Regions from separate parts of the Sporomusa rhizae genome, predicted to be linked through region 2. Evidence: riboswitches for the same ligand, from Rfam matches in the RefSeq annotation. Region 2 holds a riboswitch; each other region holds the start of a gene.

Region 1 (4,272 bases), 1.6 Mb from region 2:
TTTAGCTGCATTAAATGAAGCCCGGCAGTATTGCAGAAGAATCGCGATAACATCATATAGCGATCAGTATATTGGATTATCCCTGATGGAAAAAGTTTTGGATATTTCTATTACAGAAGTTATAATTACTGATTTAAAAACTCTAGAGCGAAGAATTGCTTCACTTGCTTCCGAAAACTACTGCATAGTTGGGGGCGGGGCTTCTGTTGCCTATGCCCAGAAGGTTGGATTACCAAGTGTTTTTTTAAAAACGAATCGTGCAACATTACAATCAGCCTTTCTTGAAGCAGATCGATTGGCTTCACTACGAAGGGAAGAAACCAGAAAATCACGTCGACTGGAAGCTATTTTGGATGCAACCTATGACGGGATTATTGCCGTAGATGCTCATGGCGAAATTGAAATATTTAATAAGTCAGCAGAAAAAACACTGAATATTCGCGCCACAGAAGTAATTGGCAAAAACATTGCCGAAATAGTACCGAATTCCAGACTTGATCATATTCTTCAAACGGGACAATCTGAAGAGGGTGAACTCCAAGATACCGGTAATACTCGCATACTTACCAACCGCGTTCCGGTAAGATACGGTTCAAAAATTGTAGGTGCTGTTGCTAGTTTTATGGAGTCTTCAAAAGTCGTGCAAGCTGAGCACAAAATCCGGAAAGAATTGACGGCGCAAAGTCAATTTAAAGCTAAAGCAACTTTTTCAGATATTATCGGAGTATCGAAAACATTGGAAATAAAGAAGAAAATAGCAAAAAATTTCGCTCAGTCATACCTATCTATAATGCTTTATGGAGCATCAGGAACAGGCAAAGAACTTTTTGCCCAGAGTATTCACAACGCAAGTGAACGTGCAAAAAATCCTTTTGTAGCTATTAATTGCGGAGCTTTACCCCACACGCTTCTGGAAAGCGAGTTGTTCGGTTATGAGGAGGGTGCATTCACGGGGGCCCGCCGTAAAGGCAAGCACGGTTTGTTTGAACTGGCACATGGCGGAACCATATTTTTAGACGAAATCGATGCTCTTCCTATCGAAATGCAAACACGTCTTCTGCGTGTTCTACAGGAACGTGAAGTATTGCGAATTGGCGGAGAATCAATAATTCCAATAAATATCCGTGTTATAGCAGCATCTAATAGAAGTGCAGAGGACTTACTGGAAAAGAATATTATCAGGGAAGATCTTTTCTATCGGCTAAATGTACTTTGGATCGAACTTCCGACACTGGCTGACCGCCGTGAAGATATCAAACACTTATGCGAACACTTTCTCCCCGCCGAAAATAAGCATCAACTGAGACCAATCGTCGCTAAGATATTGCCATACTTTGAAAAGTATACGTGGCCTGGCAATATCCGGGAATTGCAGAATACTATCCAACGCTTAGCTTTTTTTGTGGATTCATTTGAGCCGGAAGAAGATGTTAAAGACTTTCTACGATTGGTGGCACCAAACATATTGAGAGCAGTGGCTACTTCTTTTGAAGACGATATCTCACAAATTCGCCCTCAAGTAAAAGAGTTCGAGCACGAGTTGATCCAAAAAGCTGTTGCTGAACACAAGACACTAGAACAAGCCGCAGCTCATCTGGGGATAGGAAGGTCAACCCTTACCCGTAAACTAAAAAAAATCCGTGAGAGGCGGTTACCTAATTGAAAAGTCCAGGATGGCTCCCGGGTTGCAAGAAATGCGGTAAACATCAATTCATCCCCATATAGTGAGTAGCCATCAAACCTGAGATATTGAGATCAGGGAGATAATCAGTATGAAATAGTAACAAAATGATTGTCTATAAAGATAAAGATGCTGGTAGAAACGTATTTATTTGCGGCACGGCTTGTGCGAAAAATCACAGCAAAGTATTGACAAACTATGTGATGTTCTGTAGTATGAGAAGTAATGAAATTTTAATATTATTGAGTTAGGTGCCTAATGGGCTTAATAGGGAAGACCGGTGAAATACCGGCGCGGTCCCGCCACTGTAACGGGGAGTAAGCTTAAGATATACCACTGGAACAATTGTTTTGGGAAGGTTTAAGCAAGCTATGATCCGGAGCCAGGAGAACTGCCTAGCTGACAATCGCCGTTTTTTTTACCCACGCGGTTATGGGGAGGGGATTACAGCTAAGCATATTCTTGGATTAATCTCAAGAACTGTGCGATTTAGTCTAATTCACTCCTGATAGTTGATATCAGGAGTTTTTTATTAGTTTGCTGTAGGAAACTCCCGGTTGCTTTGACAGTCGGGAGCTTTTCATCCTGCTAAAGCATAATTTTTTTCAAAACAGAATAACAGGGTTAGGTACCCGTAAGGGTTTAATAGGGAAGACCGGTGAAATACCGGCGCGGTCCCGCCACTGTAATGGGGAGCAAGCTTAAGATACACCACTGGGATGAAGATCCCGGGAAGGTTTAAGTAAGCAAAGATCCAGAGCCAGGAGAACTGCCTAATTGTCAGTCACCGTTTTACTCACGAGGCATGGGGAGGGGATTATATATAAGATGTATTTTTGCATGCTTTTTAGTCAAGAGACCTTCCGTACTTAGGTAAACGAAGGTCTCTTTTTTCTTTTGCAGTCAACTTCACACATAGGAAGTCAATAAGGAGATGAATCGATTTGAAACATACTGCAGTGTATCCGTTTACTGCTATCGTCGGACAAGAAGATATGAAACAGGCACTTATATTAAATGTAATTAACCCCCTGTTGGGTGGAGTTCTGATTAAAGGGGAAAAAGGAACAGCCAAATCAACCGCGGTTAGAGCGCTTGCCGATTTATTGCCTGCCATGGAAGTAAGTAAAAACTGTCCGTTCCACTGCGATCCGGCGGACCCTGGCCATCTGTGTGACAACTGCCGGGATAAAGCCGGAGCAGAAGAACAACTGTCTACTCAGTCAGTTAAAATGCGGGTGGTGGAGCTGCCGGTAAGTGCTACCGAGGATCGGGTAGTTGGCACACTGGATATTGAACACGCTATCAAGCACGGGGAAAAGAAATTTGATCCCGGCATTTTGGCTCAGGCCAACCGCAATATTTTATATGTGGATGAAATTAATCTTTTGGATGACCATGTTGTTGACGTGCTGTTGGATGCCGCCGCCATGGGGGTTAACACGGTCGAACGCGAGGGTGTGTCCTATTCCCACCCGGCGCGCTTTGTGCTTGTCGGCACGATGAATCCCGAAGAAGGCGATATCCGGCCGCAGCTCTTAGACCGTTTTGGCTTATCGGTGGCCGTGGCCGGAGAAAACAAGCCAGAATGGCGGGTGGAAGTTATCAAACGGCGGTTAGCCTATGAACAGGATACAGATACCTTTGCTCAGCAGTATCAGGAAGAACAGGAAAAACTGGCAGCGAGTATCATGCAGGCACGCGGCTTACTGCCCCAGGTAACTATCAGCGATGAACTGCTCCTGCTTGTTGCCAGGCTGGCTATTGCCCTTGATGTTGATGGCCACCGGGCTGACATTACCGTAATTAAGACTGCCATGACGCTGGCAGCTTTCGCCGGACGGGTGCAAGTGGAAAAAGAGGACGTAAAAAAAGCCGCCCACTTGGCGCTGCCTCACCGGATGCGACGGCGCCCATTTGAGGACGGAACGCTGGACTGGGATAAAGTCGAAGCCATATTTGCCGAACAATAGCGGGCGAGAGGAAGGATAATATGCAACGCATGATATTTCCTTTTGCGGCGATTGCCGGTCAGGAAGCTGTCAAGAGAGCGTTACTCATAGCTGCCGTCAATCCGAAAGCAGGCGGGGTTGTGGTAGCAGGAGAAAAGGGTACCGCCAAATCAACGCTGGTTCGTTCGCTGACAGAAATCACCGGACAAACCCGAATTATTGAATTGCCGCTTAATGCCACGGAGGATATGGTGTTTGGCGGCCTGGATATGCAGTATGCTGTGGAACAGGGTGAGCGCCGCTTCTTGCCGGGCATACTTTCCAGAGCCCATAACCAGATTCTTTATATTGATGAAGTTAATTTACTGCGCCACGATTTTTTGGGCAGTCTTTTAGATGCGGCGGCCACCGGGCAGCACCGGGTGGAACGTGAGGGGATTTCCTGTTTGCATAAAGCAGCTTGTATCCTCATGGGTACTATGAATCCGGAAGAAGGAACTCTATCGCCGCAATTTTTAGACCGGTTTGGCTTATATGCTGCTGTCAGTAAGGAGCGGGATGAAGCTGTACGGGCGGAGATTGTGCGGCGAATACTTGACTATGAAGCAAACCCTGCAGAATTTGTAGAGCGGTATGCGG
Region 2 (4,272 bases):
GACCCTGACTGGCGCATAGTTTTTTAAGCAAGTTTAAACATTTAATGCTATAGTAAATATCCATGTTGGAAAACGACTCGTCCAGAAACAGCAGCTCCGGTTGTTGTGCCAAAGCCTTAGCAAAAATTACCCGCTGGCGTTCTCCGCCACTTAGTTCAGTAACCAAGCGTCCGGCAAAGTCCAGTGTATCGGTAAGCTTCATAGCATTTTCAACAACATCCAAATCCTCACTTGTCAGACCTTGCAGCCGCGATTTAAACGGAGTGCGACCCATGCTGACAATTTCCAGACAGGTATACGGAAACCTGATATCCATGTTTTGCGGCACAATAGCAATATGGCGGGCCAGTTCTTCGATACGGTAAGAACTGATATCCCGCCCTTTGATCTTGATACTGCCTGACGCAAACTTAAGTTGCCCGGTTATGGCATTTAGCAAGGTAGTCTTGCCTGAGCCATTGGGGCCGACGATACCGCAAAAACTACCACGCTCAATTGACAAACTAATATCGTTTAACACTTGTTTAGCTGCATAGCCAAATTGTACGTTTGCTATTTTTATCATCATTAACGCTCCTACCCAAGCGTTTTATTGCGCATACGAAAAATATAAACAAAGAAGGGACCGCCCAGAAGTGTTGTTAATACCCCGACAGGAATTTCAATATTGCCGACGGAACGCCCGAAGGTATCGGCTGTTAAGAGCAGTATCCCGCCTGTTAACCCGCACAGCGGAATAAGTGCCTTATTATCTGAGCCTGTCAGCATTCTAACCATGTGCGGTACAATGAGGCCGACAAAGCCGATAATACCGCCAATTGCCACACATACTGCCGTAATCAAAGCCCCGGCAGCTAGCAAGGTTGTCCGGAGACGGGAAGCGTTTATACCCAAGCTGCGGGCTTCGCGGTCTCCCAAAGAGACAATGTTAAGGTCTTCAGCATAGTAATAGCACAATACGCAGGCAGCCAGAATTAATGGCCAGCCATACAGCACATGTTCCCAGGTCTTAGCCGCCAGACTGCCAATTAGCCAAGCCACAATGGCCGAAACCTGTTCTCCGGCCAAACTCTTAACCATACTGATAGCAGCAGATAAAATGCTGCTGACAATAATCCCGGCGATAACCAAATTGGCCGAAGATACATAGCCACCCACGCGAGCCATGGACATTACGACAAGCAGGGTTGCTACCGCACCGCCAAAAGCAAATACCGTAACAGGCAGGCCGCCCTGAGCAAAGATGTTGAAATAAATAGCCACACTGGCGCCAAAGGCAGCTCCTGTTGATACTCCCATGGTATAGGAATCAGCCAGCGGGTTCATTAATAAGGCCTGAAAAACGACACCGGCTACGGCTAAACCGCCGCCGACGGCAATTGCTGCCAGAATACGCGGCAAGCGAATATCCCAGATTATCGCTGTTTTGGCAGCATTAAGGTAACTATAAGCCTCCGTATTACCACTGACTTTGCCGTAAATAACGGCAGTCACATCCCCCATGCCGATATCAGCCCGGCCAAAACCGACTGCCAGTAAAGTAAACAACACCAAAACCGCCAAGAGCGCAAAACCCGCCAAGCGGGTTTTGGCTCGCTGGCGGTTCAGAAGCGCTGTTAACGTACCGCTCATGCCAATGCGTGTTTACTCACTTTTGAGCGTTTGGTCAGAATGGTTGAAAGGTAATTTACTTTTTGTGTTCCCGCAGCAGCGGCCAAATCATGAACGATTTCTTCGCCCTCCAGGCCGCATTTTGATACCATGACAGCATTTTCAACCATGCCGTGTTTATTCAGCTTTTCAACAATATCAGTGTAATTTTTGTATACTTTCATAAGCACAACATTATCGGAAAGAGCTAATATCTTTTCCAGGCGGTCTTCATCAATAGTAGCAGGTACTATGCTTAAAATGTCGCCCCCCTCTGCCAGTGGCACTCCTAGACGATTGCCGATAGCTGAGAATGAGTTTACACCGGGAATATTGATAATTTCATGATGGGAATCTTCAAGCAACCGGTAAACATACATATATGTGCTATATAACATGGGATCACCCAGCGTCAGAAAAGCGACCTTTTTGCCGCTATCCAAAAGCTCCAGGATAGCATTCTTATTACTAATCCAGGCATCAGACAAAGCCTGAGAATTGTAGTTCATCGGAAATACCAGTTCCAGTATCTCGGTTCCTTCTTGAATATATGGCCGGGCAATTGACAAAGCCGTACTTTCATCTTTCTTTTCGGTACGGGGAGCAATCACCACATCTGATGACTTAATGGCATTAATAGCCTTTAAAGTTAATAATTCGGGGTCGCCAGGCCCTACTCCAACGCCGTAAAAAATCCCTGACATATATAAAACAACTCCTTAAAATAAATAAAGCCCTGTCACCCAAATGCATGACAGAGAAATTGCACAGTTGCGCATATCCCCTCCCCATCTCTCGTGGGTAAAACGGTGATTGTCAAACAGGCAGTTCTTCTGACTTAGGTTCATAGCCAAACTGCGCCTTCCCAAAATGTCTTACTATTTCAGTGGCTTATTGCAGTAGGCTCCCCATCACAGCGGCGGGACCGTGCCGGATTTTAACCGTCTTCCCTATTAAGCCCAATCGGGCACCTGTTCCTATACAATTACTTAAATTGTATGATTAAAAGCAGTAAAAGTCAAGCATATTATGGGTAGCCAGGTTGTAGGCAGGAGAATGGAATTAGATATAGAATATTTTTATTATTCCTATATATATTTTATTATACCCCATAATTATTATGGAAATTAGTATTATGTACGAGGTGATGTATGTGCAAACAAATACCTTCCCCCTGGTATTCAGTGGCATTTGTATTGCTGTCAATCTGGTACTGGGAACTATTGTGCAAACCCTGAAAATCCCCCTATTATTTCTGGACACTCTGGGAACTATCCTAGGAGCAGTCATGTTCGGGCCATTTTGGGGTGGTGCTATCGGTCTGATTACAAACATTATTCAGGGCATACTCACAAATCCCAAGAACATCCCGTTCGCTGTTGTAAATTTGGCTATAGGTATTATTGTCGGTTACATAGCCCGGCGTTACACCTTTACTTGGAAGACCGCGCTGTTAACCGGTCTGCTGGTGTCCGTAGTAGCCCCGCTTATAGGCACGCCCATTGCCATATGGGTATATGGCGGTCTAACCGGCGGTGGGACGGATTTGCTATTCCTCTGGCTGTTGAAAAGTGGACAGAAAATTTTTACTGCCGCCTTTATCCCACGTATAACCGGTAATATAGTCGATAAAGTTGCCTGCGCCCTGTTGGTAGCCTCATTGGTACGTTATTTCCCTGCAAATATATTAGGCAAAGCCACCAACCCTTTACTTAGGACAGCAAGGACAAACCATGCTCCGTCAAAATAAACTGGCGATAGTCAGTCATTGTATTTTAAATCAAAACAGTGTAGTCCGCAATCTAGCCAGAGCAAGCGGCAACTTTTCAAAACTTGTATCCATATTGGGCGAAGCAGGGTTAGGCATCTACCAGCTACCTTGCCCGGAGCTAATTTTTGCCGGACTGGAGCGTAAACCCCAGACTTATGAGCAATATGATACCCCGGAATTTGCGATAGTTTGCCACGAGACAACTGAACGGGTCCTAAAAGACCTGGACACCTTTCGTCAAGCCGGTTGTGATGTCCATCTGCTTTTAGGCATCCGCCGAAGCCCCACTTGCTCGCTCACTGACAGAAACGGCCACTTGTTTCGCCTGCTCCTGCCCGAACTCGCCGAGCGATTCCCGCAAATGCTGATCATGGATGTTCCCACAGATTATATAGAAGGACAGTCCCATGAGTTTGAGGTAATACTCCGCCAAGCACTGCAAAAAGAAAAGCAGGTTTAAACAAGTACCAGTGGATGTTATAATACAAAGAACCCGCGAAATCCGCGGGTTCTTCGTCATTCCGGGCGATTGATGACCGTGACCGTGTAAATCCTCTTAAGACGTACTTCACCTTAATTTTACAACTTGAATTTACCAACAGTATTTCGCAATTTTTCAGCCATCTTACCCAAGGATTGGCTGGCGGCCGCAATCTGTTCCATCGATGCTGCATGTTCTTCCGTCGTAGCCGACACCGTTTGCGCATGCTCGGCTGCTTCACTGCTTATTTTATCAATATCGTTGACCGCACCTACAATCTGTTGGCTTTCATTCGCCATCTGCTGCATGGCTGATGAAATACAATTAAATTGCCCGGAAACCCCTTCAACCAATCCCACAATTTCTTGAA
Region 3 (4,272 bases), 1.6 Mb from region 2:
GTCAATTTTATTAACAAGATTGTGGGTATTGTGGCTTGGTATTCTAGTAAAAGATGAGAAAGGTCTTTGTATAATTCTGGTACCAGAACCAATAAAAGAAGGGATAGGATTGCTTTAGATGCAGGATTTGGTTATACGTACAATCAAAGCAGAAGATGTTGATGCTGTACAAAATTTTCTAATGCGGCAGCTTAAGGATTTGTTTGCTCATGAAGGCCAGTCGGCCATAACCGACGATGTCTGGGGGCTGAAAAAGACGTATTTGGAGCCTCCAAATTGCAATATGTGGGGAGTATTCACACCGGCGGGCGAAGTTATCGGTACTGCGGCAGTTTGTGCTTACAATGACAGGATTGCACTGCTGAAGGGATGTTATGCTGCCGGTACTACGGCTGAAATTGGGCGTTGCTATATTGATAAGCGGTTAAGACGGCGGGGGATAGGATCTGAACTGGTAAAAAAAATAACTGAATTTTGTATTGAACAAGGGTACTTTGTCATGTATCTTCATACCCACAGGTTTTTGCCCGGCGGTTTTAACTTTTGGGAAAAACAGGGATTTAAAATTACTGTTGATGAAGCTGGTATTGCTGAAATTGTACATATGGAGAAGCTGCTTTTATAACCGGATGCCAACCTTCCCACTCCGGCGACCGCTGGGAGGGGGGGGGCGCGGAAAAGCTGAGAAACTTTGCTTGCATGTTTGTGCTTCAGTGCTGAAACTAAGTAAACCGTCGGATTTCAATACATTCCGTAGTATGTTGTAGAATGGCGAAATTTGGATTGACATCTCTTTGGGGCTATGTTACCCTTAAATCAGGTTATGCAGCCTAAAGACAATTTAATGCATTGAGTTAGGTGCCCTACGGGGCTTAATAGGGAAGACCGGTGAAATACCGGCGCGGTCCCGCCACTGTAATGGGGAGTGAACCCAAAAAAATGCCACTGGGATGAGAATCCTGGGAAGGTTTGGGGAAGCTGTGATCCAGAGCCAGGAGAACTGCCTATCTGACAATCGCCGTTTGACCTACGAGAGATGGGGAGGTGATTACAGTCCGAAGTGTGCTAACGTAAGCGGAATAGTAAGATATTGCTGTTTTCTGCTGTATTGCGCCTGCTGTACTGTATTCGCTCCGACACATAGTCAGGAGTTTTTTTATTTTGCATTTGCCTAAAGACAATTCAATACATAGAGTTAGGTGCCCTTCGGGGCTTAATAGGGAAGACCGGTGAAATGCCGGCGCGGTCCCGCCACTGTAATGGGGAGTGAACCCAAAAAAATGCCACTGGGATGAGAATCCTGGGAAGGCTTGGGGAAGCTGTGATCCAGAGCCAGGAGAACTGCCTATCTGACAATCACCGTTTGACCTACGAGAGATGGGGAGGGGATTACAGACCAAAGTATGTTTGCTTATGATGAGACGGGGATGTCTCTTGGTTAAGCTGTGCATACTGTATGCTGTATTCACTCCTGACACATAGTCAGGAGTTTTTATTTGCTGTGTTTCTGTATTCTTCTCCCGATATACTCGGGAGTTTTTTATTTGACTTTGTCCTTTAGAACATGCAAGGTCTGAAAATTTTTAATTTTAACGCTAAGTGTTGGAATGGACAGGTGCGCAGAACCAATGGTGCAGGACCCAGTGTGGACAGGGTAGCTGATGATTTTATGGGAGAGGATGATTTAATGTGAGTAATGAACAAGTGATTCAAAAACTTATAGCAAATGCAAAAAACGCTCAGCATGTTTTGGAAAATTATAAACAAGAGCAAGTCGATAATTTAGTCAGAGTCATCGGTAAAACCGTATATGAAAACGCGGAACTGCTTTCAAGAGAAGCGGTGGAAGAAACAAGAATGGGTGTATACGAAGACAAAGTAGCTAAATGCCAGGGAAAAGCGAAGGCTATTTGGCATAGCCTCAAAAACAAAAGATCAGTCGGAATCATTAAAGAGGAACCGGAAAAAGGGCTGTTGTATGTTGCCAAACCCAAAGGAGTGGTTGGTGCCGTAACTCCTACCACCAATCCTGTTGTTACGCCGATGTGTAATGCCATGTTTGCGATAAAAGGAAGAAATACAATCATAGTTGCACCTCATCCCCGGTCGAAAAAAACGTCGGCCCATACCGTGCAATTAATAAATCAGCAATTAAAAGAGCTTGGCGCACCGGCAAATCTGGTACAGATCATTGAAGAGCCGAGCGTGGAATTAACACAAGAACTTATGCAAGCTGTGGATGTGGTAATTGCCACAGGCGGTATGGGAATGGTAAAGGCTGCCTATTCCAGCGGCAAACCGGCTTACGGTGTTGGCGCGGGTAATGTCCAGGTCATAGTTGACCGGGACTATGACTATGATCAAGCCGCAAAGGATATCATTACCGGCAGAAAGTTTGATAACGGAATTATTTGCTCTGGTGAACAATGCATTATAGCCCCAAGCGAACAACATGCTGAAATTATGGACAAATTTGTAGAAAATGGTGCGGCCTACTTTAGCAATGACGACACTGTAGATAAATTTAGACAGGTTATGTTTGTTGATGGCGCACTTAACGGTAAAATAGTTGGACAATCGGTGGAATTTATTGCTAAGTTGGCCGGAGTGGACGTTGCCCCCGGGACCAAAGTCATTATTTTAAAAGCAAGAGGCAAGGGCGACGCGGATGTGCTGTGCCGGGAAAAAATGTGTCCGGTTTTAATTACGTTACCCTACGATACCTTTGAAGAAGCACTGGATATCGCCAAAACCAATTTGCTGTATGAAGGGGCCGGGCATTCTGCCGCCATTCATTCCTCCAATCATCTGCATATCAGTCAGGCAGGGATTAAGCTGCCTATCAGCCGGCTGGTTGTGAATCAGGCGTCTTCAACCAATGCAGGCGGAAGTTTTCATAACGGGTTTATGCCGACTACCACTTTAGGTTGTGGCTCGTGGGGGAATAACAGTATTTCGGAAAACCTGACTTATGAACATTTGATTAATATATCCAGGATCGGCTATTTCAACAAAAATGCTTATATTCCATCGAATGAAGAGATATGGGCCTTACGGTAGTAAACAAACTGAACAGGAGACTGGATTATGAGAATGCTTGCGGTTAAACCACAAATCCATAAATTTGACAAATTCCGTGATTTTGCTGATTTTTTTGCGATAGGACCAGGTGATCTGGTATTAACCAATGAGTTTTTGTATACTCCGTTTATGAAAGAACTGGAACTTAGAGCTGATTTTATATTTCAGGAAAAATACGGTTTAGGCGAACCGTCTGACGAAATGATTGACGCCATTATAAAAGACATGGGAGAAAAAGAGTACCGGCGGATTGTGGCTGTCGGTGGCGGTACGGTTATCGACATAGCTAAATTGCTGGTTGTTGAAAATGCCAAACATGCTGTCGACTTATTTGAAAGAAGAATACCACTGGTTAAAGCACGGGAGCTTATCATCGTGCCGACTACCTGCGGCACAGGCAGCGAAGTAACCAATATATCCATTGCCGAGATCAAGTCCCGGCATACAAAGATGGGTCTGGCTGCTGACGAACTATACGCCGACTATGCAGTTTTGATACCGCAGCTAGTAGAAGGCTTGCCATACCAGTTTTTTGTGACAAGTTCCATTGATGCGCTCATCCATGCTTTGGAATCCTTGGTTTCCCCGAAATCCAATGCGTTTACCGAACTGTTTAGCAGTAAGGCCATCGAATTAATACTGAAAGGCTATCGCGCTATTAATGCTAAAGGCCCTGCGTACAGAACGGAAATATTAGAGGATTTTGTAATTGCCAGCAATTGGGCCGGCATCGCGTTTGCCAACACCGGTGTCGGGGCCGTCCATGCACTGTCATATCCGCTGGGGGGCAACTATCATGTCCCGCACGGTGAGGCAAATTATCAGTTTTTTATTGAAGTCTTTAAAGTATATAATCGCAAGAACCCCGGCGGAAAGATAAAGGAAGTCAATAAACTTTTAGCCGGCATACTGGAAATAGACGCTGCTGCGAATATATATGATGAGCTGGCAGCAGTACTTGATCAATTATTAGTGCGAAAGCCGCTCAGCGAGTACGGGATGAAGTCGGAAGAAGTCGAGTCATTTGCTGATAGTGTAGTGACAGGTCAACAGCGGCTATTGGTAAATAATTATGTTTCGCTAACCCGGGATGAAATTCGCGATATTTTCAAAGCGCTATTTTAATAAAAAAAGGGGTGTCCGTTATGTCAAAAGAATTAAACGCACTCGAAGTTGCCCAGCGGCAGTTGG

What was found. Region 2 has a riboswitch for cobalamin ahead of cobI (precorrin-2 C(20)-methyltransferase). Riboswitches for the same ligand answer to the same signal wherever they lie in the genome.
Region 1: linked by a shared signal. The riboswitch ahead of SRRS_RS05335 (ATP-binding protein) and the one ahead of cobI (precorrin-2 C(20)-methyltransferase) in region 2 are both predicted to bind cobalamin.
Region 3: linked by a shared signal. The riboswitch ahead of SRRS_RS05195 (aldehyde dehydrogenase family protein) and the one ahead of cobI (precorrin-2 C(20)-methyltransferase) in region 2 are both predicted to bind cobalamin.

Annotation. Positions count from the first base shown of each region.
Region 1 is NZ_CP156925.1:1,169,967-1,174,238, forward strand. It holds gene SRRS_RS05330 (sigma 54-interacting transcriptional regulator) at 1-1,663, shown strand, start outside; cobalamin riboswitch at 1,914-2,095, shown strand; cobalamin riboswitch at 2,291-2,473, shown strand; gene SRRS_RS05335 (ATP-binding protein) at 2,626-3,654, shown strand; gene SRRS_RS05340 (VWA domain-containing protein) at 3,675-4,272, shown strand, end outside.
Region 2 is NZ_CP156925.1:5,373,631-5,377,902, forward strand. It holds gene SRRS_RS25125 (ABC transporter ATP-binding protein) at 1-568, opposite strand, end outside; gene SRRS_RS25130 (FecCD family ABC transporter permease) at 577-1,632, opposite strand; gene cobI (precorrin-2 C(20)-methyltransferase) at 1,629-2,354, opposite strand; cobalamin riboswitch at 2,456-2,640, opposite strand; gene SRRS_RS25140 (CD3073 family putative ECF transporter S component) at 2,804-3,400, shown strand; gene SRRS_RS25145 (hypothetical protein) at 3,384-3,881, shown strand; gene SRRS_RS25150 (methyl-accepting chemotaxis protein) at 4,001-4,272, opposite strand, start outside.
Region 3 is NZ_CP156925.1:1,137,116-1,141,387, forward strand. It holds gene SRRS_RS05190 (GNAT family N-acetyltransferase) at 119-625, shown strand; cobalamin riboswitch at 840-1,023, shown strand; cobalamin riboswitch at 1,181-1,364, shown strand; gene SRRS_RS05195 (aldehyde dehydrogenase family protein) at 1,690-3,060, shown strand; gene SRRS_RS05200 (4-hydroxybutyrate dehydrogenase) at 3,088-4,206, shown strand; gene SRRS_RS05205 (Glu/Leu/Phe/Val dehydrogenase) at 4,227-4,272, shown strand, end outside.